3 regions of the Rhizobium sp. AC44/96 genome follow, and region 3 is predicted to be linked to each of the others. Evidence: predicted binding sites of a transcription regulator. Region 3 holds the regulator's gene; each other region holds the start of a gene.
The links. The regulator PhoB, encoded in region 3, activates phosphate uptake and scavenging genes when phosphate is short. The targets are predictions, from matches to a motif close to TGTCATNNANCTGTCAT.
Positions count from the first base shown of each region.

Region 1: a site for PhoB is predicted at 2,194-2,210, ahead of A6U87_RS17435 (UDP-2,3-diacylglucosamine diphosphatase). Genes of this name have one in related genera too.
Region 2: a site for PhoB is predicted at 1,817-1,833, ahead of A6U87_RS07225 (NAD-glutamate dehydrogenase). Genes of this name have one in related genera too.

Region 1 covers NZ_LXKO01000023.1:9,123-14,797, forward strand. Annotated here, with positions in the region: gene A6U87_RS17430 (NADP-dependent malic enzyme) at 1-2,043, opposite strand, end outside; gene A6U87_RS17435 (UDP-2,3-diacylglucosamine diphosphatase) at 2,258-3,082, shown strand; gene A6U87_RS17440 (MFS transporter) at 3,248-4,468, shown strand; gene dgcA (N-acetyl-D-Glu racemase DgcA) at 4,420-5,403, opposite strand; gene A6U87_RS17450 (MlaE family lipid ABC transporter permease subunit) at 5,502-5,675, shown strand, end outside.
Region 2 covers NZ_LXKO01000003.1:94,680-100,354, reverse strand. Annotated here, with positions in the region: gene A6U87_RS07225 (NAD-glutamate dehydrogenase) at 1-1,629, opposite strand, end outside; gene pdxY (pyridoxal kinase PdxY) at 1,889-2,764, shown strand; gene A6U87_RS07215 (carbonic anhydrase) at 2,834-3,475, shown strand; gene A6U87_RS07210 (lytic transglycosylase domain-containing protein) at 3,535-4,356, opposite strand; gene A6U87_RS07205 (aspartate-semialdehyde dehydrogenase) at 4,532-5,566, opposite strand.
Region 3 covers NZ_LXKO01000001.1:213,043-218,717, reverse strand. Annotated here, with positions in the region: gene A6U87_RS01035 (GcrA family cell cycle regulator) at 256-792, shown strand; gene A6U87_RS01030 (aspartate/glutamate racemase family protein) at 940-1,590, shown strand; gene phoB (phosphate regulon transcriptional regulator PhoB) at 1,656-2,339, opposite strand; gene phoU (phosphate signaling complex protein PhoU) at 2,376-3,089, opposite strand; gene pstB (phosphate ABC transporter ATP-binding protein PstB) at 3,133-3,948, opposite strand; gene pstA (phosphate ABC transporter permease PstA) at 3,963-5,282, opposite strand; gene pstC (phosphate ABC transporter permease subunit PstC) at 5,279-5,675, opposite strand, start outside.

The DNA of each region.
Region 1 (5,675 bases), on a different contig from region 3:
CATTTCACCATCGACCTCAAGCGTCGGCGCGCTTTCGCGAACCAGGCTCAGAGCCGCGCGCATCTTCGTCGCGCTTTCGGACTCGCGAGAACCGAAGTTCGAATGGGAGACGAGGGCAACGCGCGGCGTGATGCCGAAACGCTTGATTTCCTCGGCTGCCAGAACCGCCGATTCCGCGACCTCCTCGGCCGTCGGATTGAAGGTGACGTACGTGTCGGTGAAGAAGGTCGCACCGCGCTGCGAAATCAAGAGGCTGAGCGCCGAGAAGTCGCGAACATCCTTCCGCTTGCCAACGATCTGGCGCACGTCGCGCAGGTGTTTCTCATAGCGGCCCTCAAGACCGCAGATCAGCGCATCGGCTTCACCGCGTTTCAGGGCAAGGGCGCCGATCACGGTGGTGTTCGTGCGCACGATGGTGCGGGCGGCTTCGGGGATGACACCGCGGCGGCCGACCAGCGACAGATAGAGATCGACATATTCACGGAAACGCGGATCGTCTTCCGGGTTGATCACGTCGAAATCCGACAGCGGCCGGATGCGTAGGCCGTAGCGCTTCAGACGGGTCTCGATGACCTGCGGACGACCGATGAGGATCGGCTTTGCAATGCCTTCTTCAAGCAGCACCTGGGCAGCGCGCAATACGCGCTCGTCTTCGCCTTCGGAGAAGATCACCCGCTTCCGGTCGGCGTTCTTCGCAGCGGCAAAGATCGGCTTCATGACGAAGCCGGAGCGGAAGACGAAGCGGTTCAACTGGTCGAGGTAAGCATCGAAATCGGTGATCGGGCGCACGGCGACACCGCTCTCTGCCGCAGCCTTGGCGACAGCAGGCGCAATGCGGAGGATGAGGCGCGGATCGAACGGCGAGGGGATCAGATAGTTCGGCCCGAAGATCGGCGTTTCATCGGAATAGGCGCGAGCGGCGACGTCAGACGGTTCTTCGCGGGCAAGGGCTGCGATGGCGCGAACGGCCGCCATCTTCATTTCCTCATTGATCGTGACGGCGCCGCAATCGAGAGCGCCGCGGAAGATGTACGGGAAGCAGAGGACGTTGTTGACTTGGTTCGGGAAGTCCGAACGCCCCGTGCAGATCATCGCATCCGGGCGGGCGGCGCGGGCGAGATCCGGCATGATTTCGGGGTTTGGATTGGCGAGCGCCATGATCAGCGGCTTATCCGCCATCTGTGCCAGCAGCTCCGGCTTCAGCACGCCGGCAGCGGAGAGACCGAGGAAGACATCGGCGCCGCCGATGTTTTCGGCGAGCGTGCGCGTATCGCTCTTCTGCGCGTAGACGCTCTTCCATTCGTCCATCAACTCGACGCGGCCTTCGTAGACGAGGCCTTCGAGATCGTGGACCCAGATGTTCTCGCGCTTCGCGCCGAGCGTGACGAGGAGATTGAGGCAAGCGAGTGCGGCAGCACCGGCGCCGGAGGCGACGATCTTGACCTCTTCGATCTTCTTGCCGGCCAGTTCCAGACCGTTCAGGATAGCCGCGGCAACGATGATGGCGGTACCGTGTTGGTCATCGTGGAAGACCGGGATCTTCATCTTCTCGCGAAGCTGGCGCTCGATCTCGAAACATTCGGGCGCCTTGATATCCTCGAGGTTGATACCGCCGAAGGTGGGCTCCAGCGACGCAACCGTCGAGACCATCTGATCGACGGTCGTGGCATCCACTTCGATATCGAAAACGTCGATGTTGGCGAACTTCTTGAAGAGGACCGCCTTGCCTTCCATCACCGGCTTCGATGCCAGGGGGCCGATATTGCCCAGGCCCAGCACTGCCGTGCCGTTGGAGATGACCGCAACGAGGTTCGAGCGTGAGGTATAATCCGCAGCCGTCTCCGGGTTGTCGCGAATGGCGAGGCAGGGAGCAGCAACGCCGGGCGAATAGGCGAGCGCAAGGTCGCGCTGGTTGCCGAGCGGCTTGGTGGCCTGGATCTCGAGTTTTCCGGGACGGGGGTAGCGGTGGAAGAACAGTGCCTGCTCATCGAGGCTTCCGCCTGCCGTATTCGCTTCCGTCTTGGATTTTTCGTGATGATCCATCGTCGTCTCCGGGCTGTCGCATGCTGTCTTTGGTGGCCTTCAATACATCAAACGCAACCGCTGGACAGTCAAATTTTCGAAAATTGCTCAATTTGAACCATGGTTTCGAGACCTTGGGACCGATGTGCAAAAACCGGCGAGGAGAGGGGATGTCATCTTCCTGAAACACGACTCTGGTTTTCAGAGACATAGATGAACCAGGGACACGGGCAGGATGCTTGTGAAGGATAATATGGATACCCGTCACTTCCGTACGCTCTTTATTTCCGACGTACATCTCGGCTCGAAGGCCGCAAAGGCGGATTTTCTGCTCGATTTCCTTAAATATCACGAGGCCGACACCGTCTATCTCGTCGGCGATATCGTCGATGGCTGGCGCCTGAAGCGCAGCTGGTACTGGCCGCAGGATTGTAACGACGTCGTGCAGAAGCTGCTGCGCAAGGCGCGCAAAGGCACGCGCGTCATCTACATACCCGGCAATCACGACGAATTCCTCCGCGACTTTCCAGGCATGCACTTCGGCGGCATTGAAGTCGCCGAACGGATGATGCACGAGGCAGCCGACGGCAAGAAGTATCTCGTGCTTCACGGCGACGAGTTCGATGTCGTCGTTCGCAACGCGCGGCTGCTCGCTTATCTCGGCGACTGGGCCTACGACATGGCGATCATGATCAATGTCGGCCTTGCCGCCGTTCGCAGACGCCTTGGAATGCCGTACTGGTCGTTCTCCGCCTGGGCCAAGCTGCAGGTTAAGCATGCGGTGAACTTCATCGGCGAGTTCCAGAAGGTCGTTGCCGACGAGGCGCGCAAGCACGACGCCGACGGCGTGATCTGTGGCCACATCCATCATGCTGTCATGGAGGACATGGACGGTATCCGCTACATCAACACCGGCGACTGGGTGGAAAGCTGCACGGCAATCGTCGAACACATGGACGGCACATTCGAATTGATCGAATGGCGCACGATGGCCGACGCTCAACCTGTTACGCTTGCCATCGAACACCAGAAGCCGGAACTCGCGCAGCAGGCCGCGTAGGCAGGCTGCTTCGGCACTTCTCATTTATCGAAGGCACCCTTCGGGCGTTGCGTTCGCGCGACAGCCCCCAATTATTTTTGAAATCGGTTTGGGCGGGCTATTTCTTGCCATAGTCGCCCTTAGGTTGACGTGTTAGGCAACGGTCAGTTTCCTTCAGGTCTACCCATGATTCCCGTTCAAAATCTCTCCAGGGGAGAGGGCGCGCCACCGCGCTTCCGATTGCTAAGCGCGCTGTCCTACTGCGCGCCTCTCCTTGTGAACGGCGTTGCCTTGCCCTTCTTTCCAGTCTGGCTGGCACTTCACAAATTCACCGATCATGAAATCGGCCTTATCCTTGCCGTGCCGATGATCGTGCGCGTGCTGGTCGCACCCATTGTCGCGATGTACGCGGACCGGATGAAGGAGCGTGCGGACGTTCTTGTGTTTTCGGGTGGGCTTTCACTGCTGACGGCGATCGCCCTTTACTGGACGACGACGTTCTGGCCGGTTCTGATCGTTTATACGATCCAGGGCGCCACGTTCTCCCCCTATATCCCGGTGGTAGAGTCGATCGTCATCTCCGGCGTTCGGCGCTGGGGTCTCGATTACGGTTCGATGCGCGTCTGGGGTTCGATTGCCTTCATCATCTCGACGCTGGTCGGCGGCCGGCTGATCGGCCGTTGGGGCGGCGAAATGGTGTTGCCGGTGATGATCTTCGGATTCGTGATGACGATGGTCATGGCGATGTACTGTCCACGGATCGGCCCGACGCGCCGGCGTGGCACGCCTGTCGACATTCCCGCGGCAACCGGCAGTTCGCTGCGCCAGCCGCATCTGCTGGTTCTCCTGATCGGTGTTGCCATCCAGCAGTCCAGCCACGCATTGCTCTATACGTTTGCATCGATCTACTGGCGGGATCTCGGCTTCTCCGGCACCGAGATCGCCGTGCTCTGGAGTGCCGGCGTTGCCGCGGAAGTCACGGTCTTCTTCCTGTCGAGGCGCCTCAGCCGGCGTTTCGATGCCTGGACGCTCATCCGCTTCGGTGCCGGCGTCTGTATCTGTCGCTGGATCCTCTTCCCGCTGCACTGGGGATTTGTCGGCTTCTTCCTGCTGCAATGTCTCCACGCCTTCAGCTTCGCTTTCGTCCACACTGGCGTGCAGCGGAGAATCGTGGCCAGCGTTCAGGAAACGCAGGAATCGTCGGCCCAAGGCGCCTACTTCTTCTACAACGGCATGTTCATGGCGCTGATGACGATCGCATCGGGATACATCTACGCCATTCTCGGTCTTGCCAGCTACTACGTGATGGCCACCGCCGCCCTGCTGGGCCTCGGCCTTATCATTGTTGCCTACTATCTTCAGCCCCAGAGGCTCGCTTCTGGCGGCCAGACGAGCGATGCCGTGTAGCGAAGACCGGGCTCGCGGTCCCGCGCAAGAAGCAGGGGCCCATCGAGATCGACGAACTCCACGTCCTGGGCAAGCAGGACCGCTGGTGCCATCGCAAGCGATGTTCCGACCATGCAGCCCAGCATGATCTTGAAGCCCAGGCGCTGCGCTTCGCGCTTCATCACGAGCGCCTCGGTCAAGCCACCTGTCTTGTCGAGCTTGATGTTGATAGCATCGTAGCGGTCGCGAAGGCTGGCGAGATCGCCGGCGTGATGGACGCTTTCGTCGGCGCAGATCAGGAGCGGATGATCGATCACGGCCAGCATTTCATCCTTGCCCGCGGGAAGGGGCTGTTCCACGAGGGCGACGCCCGCCTCGGCGGATACACGCAGATGATGTTCGAGCATCGCTTCCGGCCAACCTTCATTGGCGTCGAGAATGATAGCGGCATCGGGGGCTGCCGCCCTGACGGCGCGAATTCGGCTCTCGTCGTCGCCAGTGCCGACCTTGACCTTCAACAAGGCGCGGCCAGGGTTTGCGCGGGCCTGCTCGGCCATCACGTCAGGTTCACCAAGCGAAATCGTGTACGCGGTCGTCAGCGGGCGCGGCTCGGACAAACCAAGTATCGTCGCCACAGAGGTTCCCGATTGCTTGGCTCGAAGATCCCAAAGCGCACAGTCGACAGCGTTGCGCGCGGCTCCCGGAGGCATGGCTCGCTGGAGATCGGCGAGCGAAAGCCCTGCCTCCACCAGCGGCTTCGCGGCCTCGATCTGCGCCGCAACACTTTCCATGGTCTCGCCGTAACGACGGTAGGGAACGCACTCGCCCCAGCCGGAAACGCCGTTTTCGGTGACGATGCAGGCAATGACCTCCGCCCAGGTCTTGGCACCGCGCGAGATCGTAAACGTCCCTGCAATGGGGAAGGAGTCTGTTCTAATTTCGAGCGACCGTGGCATATTTGCAATCCTGCACGCATGGAAATCTTGTGTGGCTTCGGTATATTGGACGCGAGCGGCGAACCATTGTTCGCGAGTCGGCAATGTCGCCGTAAGCCTTGAAAGACACAAGCGTTTTGAAATCCGAAAACCGTAACGCCGCCTCACTGCATGTGGACGACCAAGCCAATGGTTCGGGTAAGCACGTCCATCTCGAGGGAAACTGGCGAAGCGCCAACGTCCACCTTGTCCTCAACGATTTCGAGAAGCTTGCAGCGCGCGGCAGCGGGGAT
Region 2 (5,675 bases), on a different contig from region 3:
GTCCTTACGTCGCGTGTAGAAGGCGATCCGGATCTGTTCGCCTGCCGCGCAACCAGCGATGTCTTCGAGGTCACTGAAGGTTTCTTCCGGCGGAAAGAGATCCTGGAAAGCGTGACTGACCTGGATCCTTGGCGCCTTGGGGCCGGCCAAGGCTTCGAAGCGGTCGTCCCAGCGTGCGGTGATGACGCGGATCGCTTCTTCGAGGCGTGCTTGCGGCACCCGCGGCGTCTTGCCGCCGGAGCGTCCGATGATGAAGTGCACGCGGGCGACACCACCCTCCGGGAAGGCGGGGTAGTAGGCGGACACGCGACCATCGTAGATCGTCTTCAGATACGTTCCGATCTTCTCGCGCACGATGGAGTCATATTCTTCGCGCGGGACGTAGACGATCACGGAAACGAAGCGATCGAAGTGGTCGATACGTGGCAGGGCGCGGACACGGGGTCGGTCGGCCAGATCGTTGATCTGTTCGGCGAAAGTTGCCAGCAGCGTCGTGTCGATCTGGAAGAGATCGTCGCGCGGGTAGGATTCCAGCGTGTTGTCGAGCATGCGACCCGAATGGCTCATCGGATCGAAGCCGAAATGTTCTTTCACCTTTTCGATTTTCGAACGTAGCAGCGGAATATCGCTGGCCAACGAGGTGTAGGCCGTGGACGTAAACAGGCCGACGATGCGCAGTTCGCCGGTGACGTTGCCATCCGCGTCGAAGCGTTTGACGCCGACATAGTCCATATAGGCTCGCCGGTGGACGATTGATTTCACGTTCGCCTTGGTGACGATGAGGAAGTCCGGGCCATCCAGGAACGCCAGAATTTCGGGAGTCGTGGTCACGGCATCCTTGCCGGTGCGCAGCACCAGCACGTCGGGATTGGAAAGAATACCCAGACCCGTTCCCTTGTCGCGCTCGACTTTGGCGCTCGATCCCTTGCCCGAGTAAAGATATTCGCGCATGCCGAGGAAGGTGAAATTCGCATCGCGCAACCACGTCAGAAACGCGATCGCTTCGTCCCGTTCAGCCTTCCTGCGGCCGGCAGGATAAGAGGACAGCTCGTCGATCACGGTGCCAAGCCGCGCTACCATCGGTTTCCAATCGGACACCGTCAGCCTCACCTGCTCGACAACAGCTCCGATGCGCTTGATCAGATCGCTCGCCTGCGCAGCCGTGAGCGGAGAGATATGCAGCTGGATGTGGCTGACGCGATTGGCTGGTTCGCTTGGCGCGTCGGCCACATAGAGCTCTGGAACTCCTCCGTCCTTCATGACCAGAATCGGGTGCACGGCCATGAAGAGATCGCGATAGCTACTCGTGACCTCGCCCATCACCGATTCATAGAGGAAGGGCATATTGTGGTCGGTAACCGAGAGGATCGATACCGCCGTTCCGTTTGGCGCTACGTCTGCGACGGTCTCAATGCTGATGCGAGGAGTTTTGCGGCTCCATGCCCCGAGTTCACGGGCGCAATGAACCGCTGAAAGCGCCAGCATCTCCGGCGTGTAGGCCTCGAGGTCGTCGTTGCTTGCCCGACCGAAGAGAATTTCTGGATCGATGTGACTCTCGCCTATGGCAGCGGCGATCTTGCTCGCGCTTTCGAGCTGTTTTTCCCGCTTAGGATTGTTTCGAGCAGCCATCCCAGATGTTCCCTCATGTGTTGGATTTTCGGCAGGTTAGCAGAAGATTGGACGGAAAAATCTCTAAAAGAAGGCGGAAACGGACAGCTTTCGTGCGTTTTTTCCCTCGAAGACGCCTGATTCTTAAAAGAATGCGGAACTTTTTCATTTTGGTGATTGCTCCGGTTCGGAGACATCGCATGTCCGGATGAAGGACGGTTGACAGTTGCTCGTCAAAAAGGAGATCTACGGAAACGAATAGAATTCGGATCGGAAGAAGATGTCCCAGAATACAGCGGGAACTGTGATCGTGATCTCGAGCCATGTGGTACGTGGCTCAGTCGGAAACCGTGCAGCCGTATTCGCGCTGGAAACACTCGGCCATCAGGTTTGGGCATTGCCGACCATCGTTCTGCCATGGCATCCCGGCCACGGGCGATCTACGCGGCTAACCTTCGCCGAGGCCGATTTCGATGCCGCGATCGACGATCTCATCCGCGCACCCTGGATTGGCGAGGTCCGAGCGGTTCTTACGGGGTATTTTGGCAACGCTGCGCAGGCGCGTTCGGTCGCACGGCTCGTCGCCGCGCTGCGGGAACGAGATCCGGATCTCTTCTATGTTTGCGATCCCGTGATGGGAGACCTGGGCGGCCTCTATGTACCGGAGGCGACCGCCGAGGCCATCCGGGACCATCTTATTCCGCTGGCCTCGCTTGCGACACCCAACAGGTATGAGCTGGCCTGGCTCGCTGGCGCTCCGCTTGAGGACAATACCGCGATCATCGATGCCGCGCTGTCGCTTGGACCTTCGCGTATGCTCGTTACTTCCGCGGTACCGATGATGGCCGGCGGTACCGGAAATCTCTATCTTTCGGGACGGCATGCCCTGCTTGCCGAGCATCGCCTTGTCGAAAAGCCGCCGAACGGTCTCGGCGACCTGCTTGCCGCCCTGTTCCTCTCCCGGCTCCTGTCGGGAATGGAGGATGAGAAGGCGCTCCAGCTAGCAACGGCAAGCGTCTACGAGGTTCTCGCGCGCGCCGTTAAACGTGGTAGCGATGAACTGACGCTTGCAAGCGACGCGTCCAGCCTGGCAACGCCGATGGCCATGGTGCAGATGCGGCGGCTGCTGCATCCGGCGCAGAGACGAAAGAGCTAGCTTTCTTCGTGGCGGTGATTTTGCACTGCTATGGTTGATCTTGTCCGGTTCCCGCTGTAATCGAATGACATGCAGCGTTTTCCAAACACCCTTCTGGACGGCTATCGCAACTTCATGAGCGGGCGTTATGCCGATGCTCGTGACCGCTATAAGACGCTCGCCGAGAACGGCCAGAGCCCAAGCACCCTCGTCGTAGCCTGTTCAGACTCGCGCGCTGCGCCGGAGCTGATATTCGATGCGGGCCCCGGCGAGCTGTTCGTTGTTCGCAATGTCGCCAACATGGTGCCGCCCTACGAACCGGACGGCCATTTCCATGCCACCTCGGCAGCATTGGAATTCGCTGTTCAGGTGCTGAAGGTTTCAGACATCGTCGTGATGGGACACGGTCGTTGCGGCGGTATTCGCGCAGCGCTCGATCCCAACGCCGAACCGCTGTCGCCCGGCGACTTTATCGGTCGTTGGATGTCGCTTTTACGGCCGGCTGCGGAGCAGATCCAGAGTAACGACATCATGACGCCAGGCGAGCGACAGACAGCGCTTGAGCGTATTTCGATCCGAAACTCGATCGATAATCTCAGAACGTTTCCGAACATCAAGGCGCTGGAAGAAGCCGGCCAGATCCAACTTCATGGTTCCTGGTTCGATATTTCGACCGGTGAGCTCTGGGTGATGGATGCGGAGACGCGCGACTTCGTTCGCCCCGAAATCTAAGCACAAATAAAAAAGCGCCGAAGTTGCCTCCGGCGCTTTGCTAGACAGCTGTGTCCGGCTTAATTGGCGTCGATCTGCTGGCCGATGTAGGCAATTGCCTGCTGGTAGACCGTCGCGGCGTTCCAGCCTGCAATGGCCGCAAAGTTCGGCTCGCCCGGCTGATAACCGGCACCAGCCTGCCAGCCGTGGCCCTTGAGGAAGTTTGCCGTGGAGGCAAGCGCATCTGCGCGCGACCCGACCATGTCAACACGGCCATCGCCATCCCCATCGACGCCGAAATTGACGACGTTGCGAGGCAGGAACTGAGTCTGGCCGATTTCGCCGTGAGCGGCGCCGCGTGCCTGCGGATTGAGATAGCCTTCCGAGACCAGCTGAAGCGCTGCGTAGAGCTGATCGGTGAAATAATCGGAGCGGCGGCAGTCGTAAGCGAGGGTCGAAACAGCAGACATTGTGTGCTGGTTGCCCATGTAGCTGCCGAAACCTGTCTCCATGCCCCAGATGGCGATCAGCGGGCCTGCTGGCACGCCGTACTTCCGCTCGATGGATGCAAACAGGGGAGCGTTGGCACGCTTCATGCCCTTGCCGCGGGAAATGATGGCTGCGCCGCCGCGCTTCTGCATGAAGGCATCAAACGACAGCTTGAAGCTCTTTTGGCCGCGGTCGGCCGCGATCGTCGGGCGATTGTAGGCGACATTCGCGAAGGCTCGGTCGAGCACGGCGCGGTTTACGCCGCTGGCAGCCGCTTCCTGCTTGAATGCGCTGACCCAGGCGTCGAAGCCAGCACCGGTGTTACCGCACTGTGCTCCTTGAGCTGCCGCTGGAACTGCGTGAAGAATGGCGGCAGCCGCGGCTGCAGCCAGCAAGAACTTTGTCATGCGCATGGAGAGTTACCCCGATCCCGATCAACTTAACCTGCAAACGGGCTAAAACCCTGTTCTCGGCGATATTGTGACGCTTACGCTTTTGACAAGCGCGGGAGGCCAAAATTGGCATCCCGCACCTAGAATAAGCTGTCGCTTTAAAAGCGGGCTTAGCGCATCGTGGTTAAAAAATGGTTCAGGCAGCCTGCTTGCGAGGCTTCAAGAGACCACGATTGACGAGCAATTCCGCGATCTGGATCGCGTTCAGAGCAGCGCCCTTGCGAAGGTTGTCGGAAACAACCCAGATGTTCAGGCCGTTCTCGACCGTTGCGTCTTCGCGGATGCGCGAGATGTAGGTCGCATCTTCGCCGGCTGACTCGTACGGCGTGATGTAGCCACCGTTCTCGTGCTTGTCGATGACCTGGCAACCCGGTGCTTCCCGCAGGATGTCGCGCGCCTGATCGGCCGTGATCTCGCTCTCGAACTCGATGTTGACGGATTCCGAGTGACCAATGAAAACAGGTACGCGCACAGCCGTGCAGGTCACCTTGATCTTCGGATCAAGCATCTTCTTTGTTTCTGCGAGAACCTTCCACTCTTCCTTCGTGTAGCCGTCCTCCATGAAGACGTCGATGTGAGGGATGACGTTGAAGGCGATGCGCTTGGTGAACTTCTTGTTTTCGATCGGATCGGCGACGAAAACGGCGCGCGTCTGATTGAACAGCTCGTCCATACCGTCCTTGCCGGCGCCGGAAACGGACTGGTAGGTGGATACGACGACGCGCTTGATCTTGGCGAAGTCATGCAGCGGCTTAAGGGCCACGACGAGCTGGGCGGTCGAGCAATTCGGATTGGCAATGATATTGCGCTTGGTGAACTGTTCGATGGCGTCCGGGTTCACCTCCGGAACGATCAGCGGCACATCGGCGTCGTAACGCCATGCGGAAGAGTTGTCGATGACAACGCAACCCTGCGCACCGATCTTCGGAGACCACTTCTTCGAAACCTCGCCGCCGGCCGACATCAGGCAGATATCGGTGTCGGAAAAGTCGTAGTTTTCGAGGTTCGCGACCTTGAGCGTCTTGTCGCCGAAGGAGACTTCGGTGCCCTGCGAGCGCGAAGAGGCGAGCGCTACGACTTCATCGGCGGGAAAACCGCGTTCGGAAAGGATATTGAGCATTTCCCGGCCCACATTTCCGGTCGCTCCCGCAACTGCAACTTTAAAACCCATTTCTCAAGCTCTCTTTCTCTTCTCTCCTCTTGTCCGGTGAAGGGAAAGGCGCGAAACAATCGCGGCTTTCTGTCCCCAGCCGGGCCGGGGAGAGAGCGGCAGGCCAGAG
Region 3 (5,675 bases):
AAATCTATCAACAATTAATGTTGCATAAATGACTCTTCGCGCCAGCAAGTTGGGGAAAACTTGAAATTCGATTCCCCGCGATTCAACCGACTCTTGTCACGGAGTCAGCCTCACACTAGGTTAAAACTCAATTACTAGACTGCATGCGGCGGAACTAGTCACCAAAATCGAGCAAGCGTTTCTTGCCTCGGATACGTCCGGGGCAACGGTGAAGGATTCTGCCTACACCAACGCTAATAAGGCGGAGACAGGGGCATGAACTGGACAGACGAGCGCGTTGAAAAACTGAAGAAGCTGTGGTCCGAAGGCCTGAGCGCCAGCCAGATCGCGGCACAACTTGGCGGTGTAAGCCGCAATGCTGTCATTGGCAAAGTTCACCGCTTGAGCCTGCCGGGCCGGGCCAAGGCCGGCGGCACGTCGACGGCGACAAGAACGCCGAAGCGCGCCACGTCCGCGCCACGCGCTCCGAATTATGCATCCCGGATCACCGCCACCCGCACCGTCACCCGCCAGCAGGGTGCGACGATGCTGAAGGAAGAGATCGACATCGATGCGATCGAAGAAGTCAGCTACCGTCCTGCTGCCAACGTGGTCGTACCGATCTCGCGCCGCCTTGGCCTGACGGAGCTCACGGAACGCACCTGCAAGTGGCCGGTCGGCGATCCGCTGAAGGACGACTTTCACTTCTGCGGCTGTGAATCCCCGGATTCCTCACCTTACTGCACCTATCACCAGCGCATGGCGTACCAGCCGGTGAACGAACGCCGGAAGGCTGCAAACCGGGTCGCTTGATCCGGAAGCCGGATAAGGAATACAAAACGGGCCTTCGCGGCCCGTTTTTTGTTGACTGCGAGACGCGGAAGCTCGCATGCCGTACCAGGCACGGTGCGTATCTATAGGGTGCTTGCCGCTCGGCGGTCGCGCGCACTGGAGTATGCGGTGAAAATAGCCTGCCTACATACGGCCGACAGCAACGTTGCTGTATTCGAGGCCGCGGCACGAGAGATCGGCCTCGCCGAGGGAACGCTTGTCCATGCGGTCCGGCCCGACCTGCTCGCAGACGCCGAACGGTCGGGTGGGCTCACCCGCGACATTGCTCATGAAACCGCTTCGCTGCTGCGATCGCTCGGCCTGACGGCTGATGCCGTTATCCTCACATGCTCGACCCTTGGGCCGTCGGTGGACGCATTGGACGGCACGGTGTCCGTTCCCACCCTTCGCGTCGACGCTGCCTTGGCGGAACAGGCAGTTCAGGCGGGAGGCCGGATCGTCTTCCTCTGCGCGGTTCAAACCACCGTGGAACCAACGGCGCAACTCTTCGCCACGGCAGCCGAGGCAACGCAAACGGCGTTCGAAGTGCGCCTCGTGCCCGGGGCATGGGATCTGTTCAAGGCCGGCAATCGTGATGGATATCTGGCGGTCATTGCCGAGGCGGCAGATGCCGCTTATCGCGAGGGTGCAGCGACCGTTGCTCTCGCCCAGGCGTCGATGGTGGGCGCAGCCGATCTGGTCAAAGATGGTCCCAGACCCCTCAGCAGTCCAGCGGCGGGCCTTGCCGCCGCTGTGACGAGCGTTTCGCGAGACGCCTGAGCCGGCGGCTCGTTCCCACAAGACGAGCCCCCAGCGGCCCGCTCTGCTGGCGGATCGATGGAAGCCTATGCTTCCATCGAGTATCCGGCGCCACGAACGGTGCGGATCACATCCTGCATATTGGAGAAGTTCAGCGCCTTGCGCAGACGCCCGACATGGACGTCGACGGTGCGTTCGTCGACATAGATGTCGTGGCCCCAGACGCCGTCCAGAAGCTGCGAACGCGAGAAGACGCGGCCTGGCGACGCCATGAGGAATTCCAGCAGGCGGAATTCCGTCGGCCCCAGGCGGACTTCACGGCTCTTGCGATGAACGCGGTGGGTTTCGCGATCGAGTTCGATATCGCCGCACTTGAGGAGCGACGAGAGAACTTCCGGCTTGGCGCGGCGTAGCATCGCCTTGACGCGGGCAACCAGCTCGGGTGTCGAGAACGGCTTGACCACGTAGTCGTCGGCGCCGGTGGACAGGCCGCGAACGCGTTCGCTCTCCTCGCCACGGGCCGTCAACATGATGATCGGCAGACGTTCGGTTTCCGGCCGCATGCGCAGGCGACGGCAGAGCTCGATGCCGGACACGCCAGGCAGCATCCAATCGAGGATCAGAAGGTCGGGCGTGCGCTCCTGCAGCCGGATCTCGGCCTCGTCGCCGCGCAGGATGGTGTCGACCTCGAAGCCTTCGGCCTCGAGGTTATAGCGAAGAAGCACGCTCAGGGCCTCTTCGTCTTCAACGACAGCTACTTTAGGTATCATTCGTTTCGGTCTCCTGGGGGCGCGGTCGCGGAACGATTATTCAGTGACTGCGCCGACGGTGTTGGCGGTATCGTCCTTCGGACGTTCGCCTTCCGGCTGGGCACCGGTGGCCATGTAGTAGATGGTTTCGGCAATGTTGGTCGCATGGTCGCCGATGCGCTCGATGTTCTTGGCGCAGAAGAGAAGATGCGTGCAGCTGGTGATGTTGCGCGGATCTTCCATCATGTAGGTGAGCAGCTCGCGAAACAGCGAGGTGTACATCGCGTCGATTTCCTCGTCGCGCTCACGGATCGACTTGGCGCGGTCCGCAGCACGGCTCGTGTAAACGTCGAGAACTTCCTTGAGCTGGACAAGCGCCAGCTCCGAGAGGTGCTCGAGGCCGCGAGCGAGCTTGCGGGGAACGCCGCTGCTCTGCACGGCGATGACGCGCTTTGCAGTGTTCTTGCCAAGATCGCCAACGCGCTCGAGGTCGGCCGCGATGCGGATCGAACCCATGATTTCGCGAAGGTCGGCGGCCATGGGCTGACGACGTGCAATGGTGATGATCGCCTTGTCGCCGATCTCGCGCTCGGCGTGGTCGAGGATCACGTCGTCGGAAATGACCTTCTGGGCGAGCGCCGTGTCGCCGTTCACCAGGGCGCGGACAGCGTCTGAAACCATCTGTTCTGCAAGACCGCCCATTTCCGAAATACGGCGGGACAGGAACTTCAGGTCGTCGTCGTAGGCGGAATAGATATGTGTCGATGCCATGGGGCTTATCCTTGAATGTCCTGAGGGTTACCGTTGCCGGAGATCAACCGAAGCGGCCCATGATGTAGTCCTGGGTGCGCGGGTCATCCGGGTTGGTGAACATCTTGTCTGTGTCGTTTTCCTCGACGAGGTTGCCGAGGTGGAACATGGCGGTACGCTGCGAAACGCGAGCCGCCTGCTGCATCGAGTGTGTGACGATGACGATGGTGTAGCTTTCGCGCAGTTCGTGGATGAGCTCCTCGACCTTGGCGGTGGCGATCGGGTCAAGCGCGGAGCACGGCTCGTCCATCAGGATGACTTCAGGGCTGACCGCAACGGCGCGAGCAATGCAAAGGCGCTGCTGCTGACCGCCGGAGAGGCCGGTGCCGGACTCGTGAACGCGATCCTTCACTTCGTTCCACAGGCCGGCACGCTGCAGGCTGTATTCGACGATCTGGTCCATGTCAGCCTTGCTCTTTGCGAGGCCGTGGATACGCGGGCCGTAAGCGACGTTCTCGTAGATCGTCTTCGGGAACGGGTTCGGCTTCTGGAACACCATGCCGACACGGGCGCGCAGTTCGACCACGTCGATATCCGGATCGTAGATATCATCGCCGTCGAGCGTGATCTTGCCGGTGACGCGGCAATTGTCGATCGTGTCGTTCATGCGGTTCAGGCTGCGCAGGAACGTGGACTTGCCGCAACCGGACGGGCCGATGAGCGCCGTCACGGTATTTTCGCGGATGTTCAGCTTGACGTCGAAGAGCGCGCGCTTCTCGCCGTAGTAAACCGATACGTCCTGGCCAATCATTTTATACGGAATGGTATTCATCTTCTGGTCCAGCGCTTTCTCGACTGCTGCTTCCGTCAACATGTTCATGATGTTTACTCCGTTTACCAGCGGCGCTCAAAGCGACGACGCAGAAGGATAGCTCCGAGGTTCATGACGATCAGGAACAGGAGCAGGACGATGATGGCGCCGGAGGTGCGCTCGACAAAAGCGCGCTCGGCTTCGTTGGCCCACATGTAGACCTGCACGGGCAGTGCCGTGGAAGGATCCATGGGGGTGGCCGGTGCATTGGCGACGAAGGCAACCATGCCGATCAAAAGCAGTGGTGCCGTTTCGCCGAGCGCATGCGCCAGGCCGATGATGGTGCCGGTCAGGATGCCGGGCATCGCGAGCGGCAGGACGTGATGGAACACCATCTGCATCTTCGAGGCACCGAGACCCAGGGCTGCCGCGCGGATCGACGGCGGCACGGCGCGCAGCGCTGCGCGGGTTGCGATGATGATGGTCGGCAGCGTCATCAGCGTCAGCACCAGACCACCGACCAGCGACGCGGAGCGCGGCAGGCCTGCGAAGTTGATGAAGACGGCGAGACCGAGCAGACCGTAGACGATCGACGGAACGGCCGCGAGGTTGTTGATGTTGACCTCGATCAGGTCTGTCAGCTTGTTCTTCGGCGCAAACTCTTCGAGGTAGATCGAAGCGGCGACGCCGATGGGCAGAGCGAGAACGAGCACGATGAGCATCAGATAGAGCGAGCCGATCAGAGCAACGCCGAGGCCGGCTGCCTCAGGACGGCTCGAGTTGCCGTTGACGAAGAGGCCGGTGTTGAACTGCTTGTGCAGGGTGCCGCTCGCCGTGAGCTGCTGCATCCAGCCAACCTGCTTGTCGTTCACCTTGCGGTTCTTCTCGTCGACCTTGAGATCGATCTGGCCCTTGTTGGCAGAGTCGACGTTGGCGTCGGCGAGCAGCGTGACATTGACCGTCTTGCCGATCAGCGACGGATCAGCCATCACCATGTCGCGGAGAACGATCGGAGCGCCCTTGGAGATCATTGCCGAAGCGTCGCGCACGTCAGGGCGGCTGGAGGCATTGATCCCGAGCGTCTTGATCATCGCATCGCGGATCAGGACGGGATAGTTCGCTGCGACCAGCACCGACGGATCGGTGGCGCGCTTGTTGTTCGGGTCCAGCGTCTTTTCGCTGAACTCGATCGGCAGCGTGATCGCCGTCTGCAGGAAGGACGTGTAGCCCTTGCTGATTACGGTGGTCAGCAGGATCGCGAGGAAGATCAGGCCGAAGGAGATGGCGGCGATGCCGTAGGCCTGGAACCGACGCTCGGCGGCGTAGCGGCGCTTGATGCCGATATCGCGGCGAGCCGGTGCCTTGGAGACGATTGCGCCTGCGGGGGAAACAATATCCGTCATTCGTACTGCTCCCGGTATTTGCGCACGATGTAGAGCGCGTAGATGTTGAGGCAAAGCGTGATGAAGAACAGCGTGATGCCGAGCGCGAAGGCAACCAGCGTCTGCGGAGAGGTGAACTCAAGGTCGCCTGTCAGCTGGTTGACGATCTTGACCGTCACTGTCGTCATCGGTTCGAACGGGTTGATCTGGATGCGTGCGGCGACACCAGCGGCAAGCACGACGATCATGGTCTCGCCGATGGCGCGCGAGGCGGTCATCAGCAGCGCGCCGACGATGCCCGGGAGCGCCGCCGGGAGGACGACCTTCTTGATCGTTTCCGAACGCGTGGCGCCGAGGCCGAGAGAACCGTCACGCAGAGCGCGCGGCACGGCGGTGATGATGTCGTCGGACAGC